One region of the Pseudoalteromonas sp. MEBiC 03485 genome, then DNA from elsewhere that is predicted to be linked to it. Evidence: predicted binding sites of a transcription regulator. Region 1 holds the regulator's gene; each other region holds the start of a gene.
The links. The regulator sigma-54, encoded in region 1, starts transcription at its own class of promoters, with help from an activator protein. The targets are predictions, from matches to a motif close to GTTGGCACGNNNNTNGNNT.
Positions count from the first base shown of each region.

Region 2: a site for sigma-54 is predicted at 1,722-1,740, ahead of EVU92_RS16295 (flagellar basal body rod protein FlgF). Genes of this name have one in related genera too.
Region 3: a site for sigma-54 is predicted at 1,861-1,879, ahead of fliE (flagellar hook-basal body complex protein FliE). Genes of this name have one in related genera too.

Region 1 covers NZ_SGBT01000001.1:467,832-472,091, forward strand. Annotated here, with positions in the region: gene lptA (lipopolysaccharide transport periplasmic protein LptA) at 1-357, shown strand, start outside; gene lptB (LPS export ABC transporter ATP-binding protein) at 354-1,079, shown strand; gene EVU92_RS02170 (RNA polymerase factor sigma-54) at 1,197-2,693, shown strand; gene hpf (ribosome hibernation promoting factor) at 2,721-3,008, shown strand; gene ptsN (PTS IIA-like nitrogen regulatory protein PtsN) at 3,012-3,464, shown strand; gene rapZ (RNase adapter RapZ) at 3,465-4,260, shown strand, end outside.
Region 2 covers NZ_SGBT01000001.1:3,544,708-3,548,967, forward strand. Annotated here, with positions in the region: gene flgH (flagellar basal body L-ring protein FlgH) at 1-97, opposite strand, end outside; gene flgG (flagellar basal-body rod protein FlgG) at 113-901, opposite strand; gene EVU92_RS16295 (flagellar basal body rod protein FlgF) at 923-1,687, opposite strand; gene flgE (flagellar hook protein FlgE) at 1,849-3,201, opposite strand; gene EVU92_RS16305 (flagellar hook assembly protein FlgD) at 3,253-3,933, opposite strand; gene flgC (flagellar basal body rod protein FlgC) at 3,947-4,260, opposite strand, start outside.
Region 3 covers NZ_SGBT01000001.1:3,505,652-3,509,911, forward strand. Annotated here, with positions in the region: gene fliF (flagellar basal-body MS-ring/collar protein FliF) at 1-1,469, opposite strand, end outside; gene fliE (flagellar hook-basal body complex protein FliE) at 1,490-1,822, opposite strand; gene EVU92_RS16120 (sigma-54 dependent transcriptional regulator) at 1,993-3,396, opposite strand; gene EVU92_RS16125 (ATP-binding protein) at 3,393-4,260, opposite strand, start outside.

The sequences.
Region 1 (4,260 bases):
CATGGTAATCGTCGTATTACAGCAGAACGTCTTGAAGCACACGGCGGTGATACCGAAGGTACAGTAGAGCTAATTATTGCAACAGGCAAACCAGCTTACTTCGAAGAAAAACAAACGGATGGTTCCGTAATGAGCGCCAGTGCTGAAGAAGTTCGTTATGATGTTGCGAAACGCTTCTTAACCTTAAACGGTGAAGCTGAAGTTACCCAAGCTGGTCAAAAAGTAACAGCGAAAAGCATTACCTATGATATGGCTCAGCAGCTTATCAGTGCTGAAAAAGACGAAAACTCATCAGATCGTGTACACACTATTTTAGTACCTGTTGAAAATAAAAAAGACAATAAAGGCCAACCATGAGCACATTAAAAGCAGAGCTTTTAGCTAAGAGCTACAAAGGCCGCCAAGTGGTTAAAAATGTCGGTCTGGAAGTTGAAGCAGGCAGTATTGTTGGCTTGCTTGGCCCAAATGGTGCTGGTAAAACCACGACTTTTTACATGATTGTAGGCCTAGTTCCGAGCGACAAAGGTAAAATTAGCATCGATGATAACGATATTACCCTTTTGCCAATGCACAGCCGTGCGAGGTTGGGTATTGGTTATCTACCGCAAGAATCTTCGATTTTTCGAAAGTTAACAGTTTACCAAAACTTGATGGCTATTTTAGAGACTCGTAAAGATCTAAATAAAACCACGCGGGAAGAAACTCTAAATAGCTTATTAGATGAATTTAGCATCCAACACATCCGTGATAGTCAAGGTATGGCTCTATCTGGTGGTGAACGTCGCCGCGTTGAAATTGCTCGCGCATTAGCCGCTAATCCTAAATTTATCCTTTTAGATGAGCCTTTTGCTGGTGTTGATCCAATTTCAGTGTTAGATATAAAGAAAATTATTGAGCACCTAAAAAATCGTGGTATTGGTGTACTAATTACTGACCATAATGTTCGAGAAACCCTTGATGTTTGTGAAAAAGCCTACATTGTTTCTCATGGGGAGCTAATTGCATCAGGCACACCTGAGCACGTATTAGCTGACCAAACTGTACGCGATGTTTATCTAGGCGAGCAATTTAGGCTGTAACCATTACGCCACCGACTAGAGCATCTGCTAGACTTATAACAATGACAATAAATCGATAATAACTTAACTGTCTTTGCACAGTTATCGATAACTTAAAAAAAGGATTGTTAGGGATACATGAGGCAATCATTACAGCTGCGCATGGGCCAGCAACTTACAATGACTCCACAACTGCAACAAGCTATACGTTTGTTGCAGCTCAGTACATTGGATCTCCAACAAGAAATTCAAGAGGCGCTAGATAGTAACCCTTTACTTGAAGTGGAAGAAGCGGATTACAACGAAGAAAGCATCGGCAAAAATGAGCAAAAAGCTGAATCTGACGATGTGCAAGTCAGCGCTTCTGCAGACGAAGCACCTAGCGAATATGAACAAGAAAGCAGTGATGCTCTAAATAAAGACACTGTAAGTGACGATTTAGCCATGGATGTTACATGGGATGAGTACATGAGTGCCGCTCCATCAACATCATCAGGGCCAATGCCAGAAGATGAATCTATTTATCAAGGTGCATCGACCGAAACCCTTCACGAATACCTTATGTGGCAATTACAGCTAACTCCCTTTAGTCCGACTGATGAAGCGATTGCTGTGGCAATTGTTGAGGCTATCGATGACTCTGGTATTTTAACGGTAAGCTGTGAAGATATCGTCGAGAGCTTTAATCAAAATAGTGATGAAGAAGAAATCGAACTTGATGAAGTCGAAGCGGTCCTAAAGAGAATTCAATTGTTTGATCCTGTCGGTATTGGGGCGCGTAGTTTACAGGAATGCCTGTGTATTCAACTTCGCCAATTCGATGCAAACACGCCATATTTAGCTGAAACTAAAATGGTTTTATCTGAGCATATCGAATTATTAGCGAGTCGCGACTATCGAACTTTGATGAAAAAGACTAAGCTTAAAGAAAATGAGCTTAAAGAAGTAATGACGCTAATTCACAGCTTAAACCCTAAGCCTGCGGATAGCATAGTACGCGAAGAGTCTGAGTACGTCATACCTGATGTATCAGTGAAAAAAGTAAAAGGTCGCTGGGTGGTTGAGTTAAACCCAGATAGTATGCCAAAGATTAGAGTGAACAGCCAATATGCGGCTATGTCTCGCTCTGTTAAATCAAGTAGCGACAGCCAATTTATTCGCTCTCACTTACAAGAAGCAAAGTGGTTTATTAAGAGCTTAGAAAGCCGTAACGATACACTATTAAAAGTGACCAACTGTATCGTTCAACAACAACAAGCTTTCTTTGAGCATGGCCCAGAAGCAATGAAGCCGATGGTGCTAAATGATGTTGCTGAAATGGTCGAAATGCATGAATCGACGATTTCACGAGTAACAACGCAAAAATATATGCATACCCCTAGGGGTATCTTTGAGTTGAAATATTTCTTCTCAAGCCATGTCAGCACTGAAAATGGTGGTGAGTGTTCTTCAACAGCAATACGCGCTTTAATCAAGAAGTTAGTCGCTGCAGAAAACTCGGCTAAACCATTGAGTGATAGCAAAATTGCAGATATATTGGCTGAGCAAGGAATTAAAGTAGCTAGACGTACAATTGCAAAATATCGTGAGTCTCTAGCAATACCTCCGTCTAATCAGCGTAAGAGTTTGATTTAGACGTTTTACATAGAAGGAAAAATGCTTATGCAACTAAATTTAACTGGTCGTCATGTAGAAATCACTGATTCATTAAGAGACTATGTAAACACCAAGTTTGCGAAACTAGAAAGGCATTTTGACCATATTAATAATGTTCATGTCATTCTAGATGTAGAAAAATTAAGCCAAAAAGCAGAAGCAACTTTACATGTAAACGGAGGCGAATTGTTCGCTTCTACAGAACATCAAGATATGTACGCAGCCATTGACTCGTTGATCGATAAGCTTGATCGCCAAGTCATTAAACACAAAGAGAAATTAGCTCGACATTAAATTATGAAACTAAGTTCACTTACTAATCAGGACTGCAGCAAAGCTGCGGTCCTTTTTAATAGCAAAAAAAGAATTCTTGAATATATCAGCGAACTGGCTCACCAGCAGCTTCCTCATTTATCTCAACAAGATATCCTAAATGCTTTACTCAACCGAGAGAAGCTAGGTAGCACCGGTATTGGCCGAGGTATTGCTATTCCACATGGCCGAATGAGTGGCGCCGATGAACCTCAGGCGTTTGTCATAGTGAGTGAATCCCCAATCAATTTTGATGCAATTGATAATCGCCCTGTTGACATTTTCGTAGCACTCATCGTACCAGATGGTGACTCTCAGCTTCATCTAAAGACCTTATCAACAATTGCTGATAGACTTAAAGATAAAGAGTTTTGTAAACAGCTGCGTAGTGCTACTACCGATCAGCAACTGTTTCAGGTTATATCAGCAGAGGCATAAATGGAATTAATCATTATCAGCGGTCGCTCAGGCTCAGGTAAATCGGTCGCTTTACGAGTACTTGAAGACTTAGGTTATTATTGCGTTGATAATATTCCAGTCAATTTACTGCCTTCGCTCGTGCGTAGCGTATCAGATAACTACGATAAAATAGCGGTCAGTATTGATGTGCGTAACCTTCCAAAAGAGCAGCAAGAATTTAATGATATTCTTGAGTACCTTCCTGGTTTCGCAAATCCAACACTTTTTTACTTAGACAGTGATGACCAAACCCTGATAAAACGCTTTTCAGAGACTCGTCGTTTACACCCATTATCCATTGATTCTTTGCCACTTGATCTGGCTATTAAACAAGAAAAAGTCTTACTCGATGTGTTGATCACTCGTGCTGATTTTATGATTGATACCACAGATCTCAGTGTTCATCAGTTAGCAGAATCAATTCGCGAAAAGATTTTGGGTAAAAAGGATAAAAAACTGATTATCACTTTTATGTCTTTCGGCTTTAAACACGGTATTCCAAAAGAAGCTGATTACGTATTTGATGCACGTTTTTTACCTAACCCACACTGGGAACCTGATTTAAAGCCGCTAACGGGTCTAGATCAACCAGTAAAAGATTACTTAGCTAGCCACAGCATAGTGCAAAAGTTCACATGGCAAATTCAAACATTTGTACAAACATGGCTACCACATTTAGAGCGTAACAACCGAAGTTACCTTACCATTGCCATTGGTTGTACTGGTGGCCAACATCGCTCTGTTTACTTAGCACAAACAATTGGTGAGAGTTTTG
Region 2 (4,260 bases), 3.1 Mb from region 1:
CATAGTAAGGGTCATCCTGAACCACATGATGATTTTGCGTTGTCATACAACCACCCAGCATTAATGCTGCCGATGTGACTAAGATAATATTACGCATGCTGCCTCCTACCCATTAAAGCTGCTGATTAATGTAACTAAGCATTTCATCAACCGCTGAAATCACTTTTGAATTCATTTCATAAATTCGTTGTGTTTCAATCAAGTTAACGAGCTCTTCTGTCACATTCACGTTAGACGTTTCAAGAGAACCTTGAACCACACTGCCTAAACCATCGATACCTGGGTTACCTTGCACAGGCGCACCACTAACAGCGGTTTCTGTGTATAAGTTTTGCCCCATGGGCTCAAGACCCGATGGATTAATAAAATCACTAATAGTTAGCTGACCAATTACCACATTGTCTGGTTGCCCTGCGATACGAACTGACACTTCACCGTCTTGCGAAACAGTGATTGATTGTGCATCATCTGGAACATTCATTTCAGGCTGCAACGGAAAACCCGCTCCCGATGTCACAATTCGACCATCTTCGTCAGTCGTGAATTGACCATTACGTGAATAGGCAATATTGCCATCAGGTAATTGCACTTCAAAAAAACCAGGACCTGAAATCATCCAATCCAATGAATTTTCTGTGGTAAGCATGTTACCTTGTGAAAAGTTCTTTTGGTTAGCAACCACTTTGGCACCGGCACCTAGCATTAAGCCCGATGGCATTTCAGTGTCTTGTGACGAACGACCACCTGGTTGGTTAATGTTTTGATATAGTAAATCTTCAAATACGGCGCGGCTTTTTTTGTAACCGACCGTGCTGGCATTCGCGAGATTATTTGAGATCACCGAAATATCGGTTTGCTGGGCGTCAAGCCCGGTTTTACTGATCCATAATGCAGGATTCATAACTCTACCCTCTCAGTCATCTTAAACAATGCGTAACAGCTGATCTTGACGCTCATCGAGCTCTTCGGCTGTTTTCATCAATTTAACTTGTAATTCAAATTGGCGTTGATTGCTGATCATGTCGACCATTTCATGCACTGGGTTTACATTCGACATCTCAAGCGTTCCCGACAGTACTTTCACGTTAGGTGAAATATCACAAAAACCACATAGATCATTTACCAACATATCTTCTTTTGGTCGGAATAATCCGTCATTGCCTTTTTCGAGCATGGTGTTATCAGCCTCAATCACTTTCAGCCGATCAACTACTTCTAAAAAGTTAGCAGGCGCACCTTGTGGGCGAACCTGAATAGCGCCATCTTCACTAAACTCAACTTTCTCGATAGGTAACGGCAAAATAATTGGACCACCTTCGCCAATTACTTGACGGCCGTGGCTAGTGATCAACGCGCCATCTGGAGTAATGTTTAATGTGCCAGTTTTGGTGTACGCCTCATTGCCTGATGCATCTTGTACACTCAACCAACCACGGTCACTCATCGCGATATCAAGCTCGCGGCCAGTTTCAACAAAGCCACCCGATTCCATATTAGATCCAGGGCGTTCTTGCATTGCAAACACCCTAGATGGCAAACCTTCACCGAAGGCTTGCATAGAGCGAGCTTGTGCAAAATCAGCTTTAAAGCCAGTGGTGTTAGCATTAGCAAGATTGTTGGCCTTGAGTTCAAGACCTCGCAAACTTTGCTTTGCACCCGACATGGCAATGTAGACCATTTTGTCCATAACATTGACTCACTAAAAATACGATAACTAAGAAATGCAATAAAAGTGCCAAAGTAAAATTGACGCTAAAATAGGAAAGAAAAATGAGGTCGGTAAAATGAAAAAAGGCTGCCAATAGAGGGAGCAGCCTTCGTGTCGGATTTAGCTTAGAGCCGCTAAAATTAACGGATCTGTAGGATATTTTGTTGTAGTGTTGAGTTAACCTCAAGCGCACGTGAATTTGCCTGGAAGTTACGCTGCGCACTGATCAAATCAACAAGTTCACTAGTTAAGTTAACATTCGACTGCTCAAGCGCAGATGAGTTAATTGAACCTAAAGTACCTGAACCTGGTTCGCCAGCAATCGGCTCACCTGATGTTAAACTCTTCTTCCAAGCAGTATTACCTACTTGTTGCAAGCCTTGTGAGTTCGAAAAACGTACCATCGCAACTTGGCCAAGGAAAGAAGTATCACCATTACTGTATGAAGCAACAATTTTACCATCGGTACCAATATCGATACCTGATAGACGACCAACAGTCGCACCATCTTGCTCAAGCGCTTTCACTTCAAAGTTACTTGCATATTGAGTCGGTATTTTATTCGTTGTACCAGCTTCATCGCGCCAGTTAATGTTTACATCATCAGGGAAACTCGCACCATTAGACAGTAAACCAGATATACCGCCTGAAGGTATTGTTAATGGATTAAACGTAGCATCCGTATTTGCAGTCCCATCTGTGCTTTGTGGTAAACCACTTGAGTCAAACTGAAAAGTTGAAATAGGTGTATATGGCGACGCAGTTTGCTCAGTACCATTAGCAGCAAACGGCTTTTCATCAAGTGTTGCAAACACTTGCCATTCATTATCATTACCAGTCACTGCTGCGTCAGTTTTAACAAAGAAGAACTGTAAAATGTGTGGCTCACCTAAAGAATCATACACCGTGGTTGATGTTGAACTGTTGTACGACGCACTTGTCTCTGGGTCAAATGGTGTAACTGCTGGCGTTAATGCACGAGAATCTAAGTTAAACGACGAATAAACATTGGTCGTAGCGCGTGGAGAACCTGATGCATCAGGAATTTGTAGCGCAGAAGATGTGCTTAAACTAACAGAAGTTGTATCACCCGTTGCTTCATCAACAGGGAAACCTTGTAAGTAGTTTCCGCTAGCATCCACAATAAAGTTGTCTTTATTAAGTTTGAACGCACCAGCACGAGTATATGTAAAATCTTGTGCACCTAGGTCATTTGCCATGGCAAAGTAACCTTCACCAGTAATTGCTAAGTCCAGTGAGTTATTAGTGAAAGATAATGAACCTTGGTGGAATTGCTGTGCCACCATTGTTGTTCTTACACCGTCACCATTTTTTGTTTTACCAGAACTAAATACTGATGATGCGTACACATCAGCGAACTCTGCACGAGACTCCTTAAAGCCCGTGGTATTGACGTTAGCAATATTATTTGCTGTAACGTCTAAATCTTTTTGCGCGGCTGCTAAGCCTGTTAATGCAATATTGAAGCTCATAACTCACCTCTAACCTATCTCTTAGCCTAAGCTAACCCAAACCTTTTTTACTTATGCGATTTCAGCTATATCAGTTAGCCTAACCGCACCCTCTTTTGTATTTACGATAATGCCGCTGGCGCCATTAATATTGACACTTTCAATATTCTTAAAGGTCGCCATTGGCATACTGCTGTAGTCTCCATTTACGAAGCCTTCAGCACTAATGTCATACTCACCTTCAGGGAGTACATTGCCATCGTTATCTTTACCATCCCATTCAAAACGAAGAGCACCCGCTGACTGCGAACCTAATTCAATCGTGCGCACTAACTGGCCCGATGAATCGGTTATTCTTAACGTTAAAGACTCAACGGCAGTTTCTGCAACTACCGACCCTTTAGCGAGATTTTCACCATCAAAATCAATCGTGTCAGACTCAAGTAATGCTTGCTTACCAACAAGGGTAGAAGCCTGTAACGCAGAATTTGATGTCATTGAAGCAGTCAGTGATTCAAACTTCTCATTTAAGTTTGAAATACCCTCAGCCATAGTGAAGTTCGTCATCTGCGCAATCATTTGATCATTATCAGCTGGCTTGCTTGGGTCTTGAAACGACAACTGTTGTGTTAAAAGTGAGAAGAAGTCTTCTTGCGTTAAAGTATCATCTTTCTCTTCTGTTTTATTTTGATTGTCTTGCCAACGTAAATTATCTAAATACGTGGATGACGCACTGCTGATGTCGTTACTCATAACTTATCCTCGGTTACCGCTGCCCAAGCAACAGTGTTTTACTTAACATTTGCTTAGCTGCATCAGCAACTTGCACATTTGTTTGGTAAGAGCGAGAGGCAGAAATCATATTTGCCATTTCTTCTACAACATTAACGTTAGGCTTATAGATGTAACCATTTTCATCAGCACTTGGATGGTTTGGGTTATATTCAATTTGCAGAGGCTTATCACTCTCTACAATGCCTAGTACTTTAACGCCAACAGAAGAGCCCTGAGGATTGCTTTGTGATGCTGACGCTTTAGTCAACTCTGCAGCAAAAACAGGATGGCGCGCTCGATACGTCT
Region 3 (4,260 bases), 3.0 Mb from region 1:
GGGTAAATTAGACGTTTCAACATAGGTCTTACTACAAAGACAATCAATACAATGATAACCAGAGCACCTAATGCTAAGCGTAGCATCTTCATGAACCAATCTTGCTCCCAAAGCGGAACTTCAATTGCTTCCCCAACATCTTCACGAACAAATGGTACTGTTACAACTTCAAGTGCATCACCACGTTGCATATCAAAACCAACACCACCTTGTAGTAAGCGACGAATATTTGACAATGCTTCTACAGAGCGAGGAACCATGGTTGTTTCACCGTTTTCACCCACTTGCGGCACATAATCAACGGCAACTGAAACGCTTATGCGACGGATAACACCGGTTTGCTGACGCTTATGCGAAATAGTTGTATCAAGCTCGTAGTTGCGTGTTGCTTCTTTATGCGAACGGCTAGGATTCGTTGCTGAACCCGCACTACCTTGGCCAGCAATTTCAGGAATATTAGAGTTTACTGGCGGCTGATTAGTTAGCGCACCAGGAATGCCTACAGCGAGGCCACCTATGTTATTTTCTTCGAAAGTTGTTTCACTGCGCACTGCCGGTAAATCTGGGTTATAACGTTTTTGTGTTTCTTCGACTGCGCTGAAATCCATGTTTAAATCGACTTGTGCAGTATAGTTACCTAGGCCCACTACAGGAATTAGAATACTATCGATTTTATTTAAGTACTCTTCTTCACGCTTACGCTCAATTTCATACTCTTTACGAGAGCGTGCCGCGAGTGAGTTTTGTGAACCAGAATTAAGTAAGCGACCATTTTGATCAGTCACGGTAACACGCTCTGGCGATAAACCTTGTACCGCTGAGGCAACAATATCAACCACTGAGTCAACTTCTTCACCATCAAGCGAACGGCCACGTTTTAAGGTTAGCACTACTGTAGCTGAGGGCTGTTTTTCGCGACGAGCGAATACGTTTTCTTTTGGAATAGCTAAAAGTACTTTGGCGCGAGTAACATTTTTTAGCTCTTCGATGGTACGCGCAAGCTGTTGCTCACGACCATGTTTTAAACGTTCACGTTCAAGGCGTTGGCTTACACCAAATCCCATGTCTTGCATGATGATGTCAGTACCTGAGCTTGGCGCTTGCTCTAGGCCTTCACGAGCCATCAATAGCTTTATGTTTTGGTATTCACCTTCTTCAACAGAGATGACGTTACCATCGAGTTCGTAATCAATCTTTTGAGCGTCTAAAAAGTCCAACGTTTGAATAAGCTCTTCCGTTGGCATTTTACCAAGCGGACGCATATCTGGCTGACGAGCCCAAATAATAATGAAAATTGCGATAGCCAAACAGATTGCCAAAGCAATCACTAAGGTAACCTGACGTAAAACATCTACGCCGTTTAAGGCACTTAGGTAGCCTGACTTTTGCTCTTGTTGATCATCGGTATCGGTTGAATCGATACCACCGCCTGCTAAGGCTAGATCAGTTGATTGATTAGATTGCGCCACAATAATTCTCCACTACCTAGTTACACAGGCATGTTCATGATTTCTTTATAAGCTTCAACAAGTTTGTTTCGAACCTGAACCGTTGCTTCAAATGCCACTGATGACTTTTGCGAAGCAATCATCACATCAGCTAAAGAAACACTGCGGTCACCCATTTCCATTGCCGTTACTTTTTGCTTAGCGTCTTGTTGTAAGCCATTCACTGTATCAAGTGCATTAGTAAGTAAATCACCAAACTGTGCCGACGATGTTGGCTGAGTTTGTGTTGGTAAATTATTAATTGAGTTGCTACGGCCTGCTTCTAAGGCCATAGATTGCATTTCTTGAAATAATGCGCTGTTTTGAACTTTCATAATACTCTCTGACAATGCAGTTTACTTATGAACTGATAAAGCATAAACCGTGCCACAAAATAAACACAGCAATTTCAATAGCTTAAGCAGCACTCTTGGTTTGTCAGAGTTTTGACAGCAAACAAGCTCACAAAAATGTGAGCTTGTTTGCTTAACTTTTTGGAAGGAATCTATGCAGGTAAGGCTATACCTAAGTCTCGCATTTGCGCCAGTTTATAACGTAAAGTGCGTGGACTAATACCTAAGGTTTCTGCAACCTCTTTACGCTTACCATTACAGCGCGCTAAGGTTTCTAAAATAATACGATGCTCTTTATCTTTCAGCTCGTCTTTGTAATTACCTTGCTCGCTTACTTGTGGCACGGTATCTAAATTAACCTCTACAGGCTGCTCTTGATAAGCCGGTGCATTGTGTGATGGCGTAGCGACTGGCTTGATATCCGCAGATAACAACTCTTCAATAAAAACATCGTCTTGATGAATACTATTACCATCACATAATATCAACGCCCGTTGAATAACGTTATCAAGCTCTCGTACGTTACCTGGCCAAGCATGCGATAGCAGCTTTTGTTTCGCACTCTCACTTAGTTGAGCGATAGGCTCTTTACTTTTAAGGCAATGACGCTCTATCAAATGCTCAGCCAATACAATAATATCGCCAGGACGCTCAGCTAGTGGTTTCCACATTAGCGGGAACACATTTAAGCGATAATATAAATCTTCTCTAAATAGATTTTCGCTCACCGCTTCTTTTAAATCTCGGTTACTTGTGGCGAGTACGCGAACATCAAGTTCAATAGTTTTACGTCCGCCTAAGCGCTCTACTTCGCGCTCTTGAAGTACACGCAGTAATTTAGCTTGTAAGCCTAAATCCATCTCAGTAATTTCATCAAGTAAGATGGTACCACCTTGAGCTTGCTCAAATTTACCAGGACAGGCTTGAATAGCGCCGGTAAACGCCCCTTTTTCGTAACCAAATAAGGTTGCTTCAAGCATATTTTCCGGAATAGCGGCGCAGTTAATAGCAACAAAGGGGGCATCGCTACGATTTGATTTGTCGTGGATAAAACGAGCCAACACTTCTTTACCCGAGCCACTTGGGCCGAGTACCATAACACTGGCATCGGAGCGCGCAACTTTACTCGCAAGTTCTAATAACTTAATGCTCGATGGATCGGCAACAATTGGGCCATCAGTTTCTTTTTCCTTTTCAGGCAAATAACGGCTCACCATGTTAAGAAGCACTTCAGGGGCAAACGGTTTTGCCATGTAATCAATCGCGCCTAGACGCATTGCTTCTACAGCATCATCAATGGTGGCATAGGCCGTCATCATTAATACCGGCAGCTCAGGATAATTAAGTTTAATGCTACGTAGTAGGTCAAGGCCGCTCATAGCGCCCATTTGCACGTCGCTAACAACCAATGAATAGCTATTTTGCTTAAGCAAGATCATCGCTTGTTCAGCGCTATCTGCAGCAACGCAATCAATACCCGACATTTCAAGGGTATCGATTAGCGCTTCTCGTAAGCCTGCGTCGTCTTCAACGACTAAAATAGAGTTAGTATTCATTTTGCCTCCGCTGACATTGGTTCTGCACTAATTGGCAAGATCAAACTAAAACATGCTCCCCCATGAGCATTATTAGTCACTTCAACCCGTCCTTGGTGCGCATTGGCGACTGAACTTACAACTGCAAGTCCAAGCCCCGTGCCTTGGCTTTTGGTAGTGTAAAAAGGTTCGAATAATTTGTTGGCATGACGTAAATCAACACCTGGGCCATTATCACTGACACTGATGCGAACACAGTTTTCGCTAGTTTCGTCACGCTCAGCACTCAGTGTTACCACAGCCTCAGAGCCAATGATTTGAATACTGTTATGGATCAGGTTTTGAATAGCGCTCGCCAGAGCGGTTTTATTACCCACAATTTCAATATCTGGCTCTGGTAAGTTCACGCTAAGTTCACTGTTATTTTGAGCAACCATAGCATCAGCACCCGCTTTTACTTCATTAAGTAACTGCTGCATCGACACACTTTCAACCACTTGTTGCTCGCCACTTTTGGCAAATAACAGCATGTCATTCACTTGGGTTTCTAAATCTTTTAAACGCGACATTAGCTTTGTATGAAAATTACCACGAGAACTTTCTGGGAGACGCTTTGAGCCTAAATTTGCGGCATATAACATGGCAGCAGATAGCGGCGTCCTGACTTGATGAGCAAGCGAAGCAACCATTTTGCCAAGCGCACTTAAGCGCTGCATATGTGCCATCCGCTTTTGTAAACGTCTGGTTTCAGTTAAATCTGTCATTAAAATTAACTGTCCTGGCTCTGGGGCAAGCGCAGTAATATCAAGCTTAATTAAACGACCATCTTTGAGTGATACTTCATGCCCATCATCTTGTTGTGGTCGAAATGAACGTTGAATAACG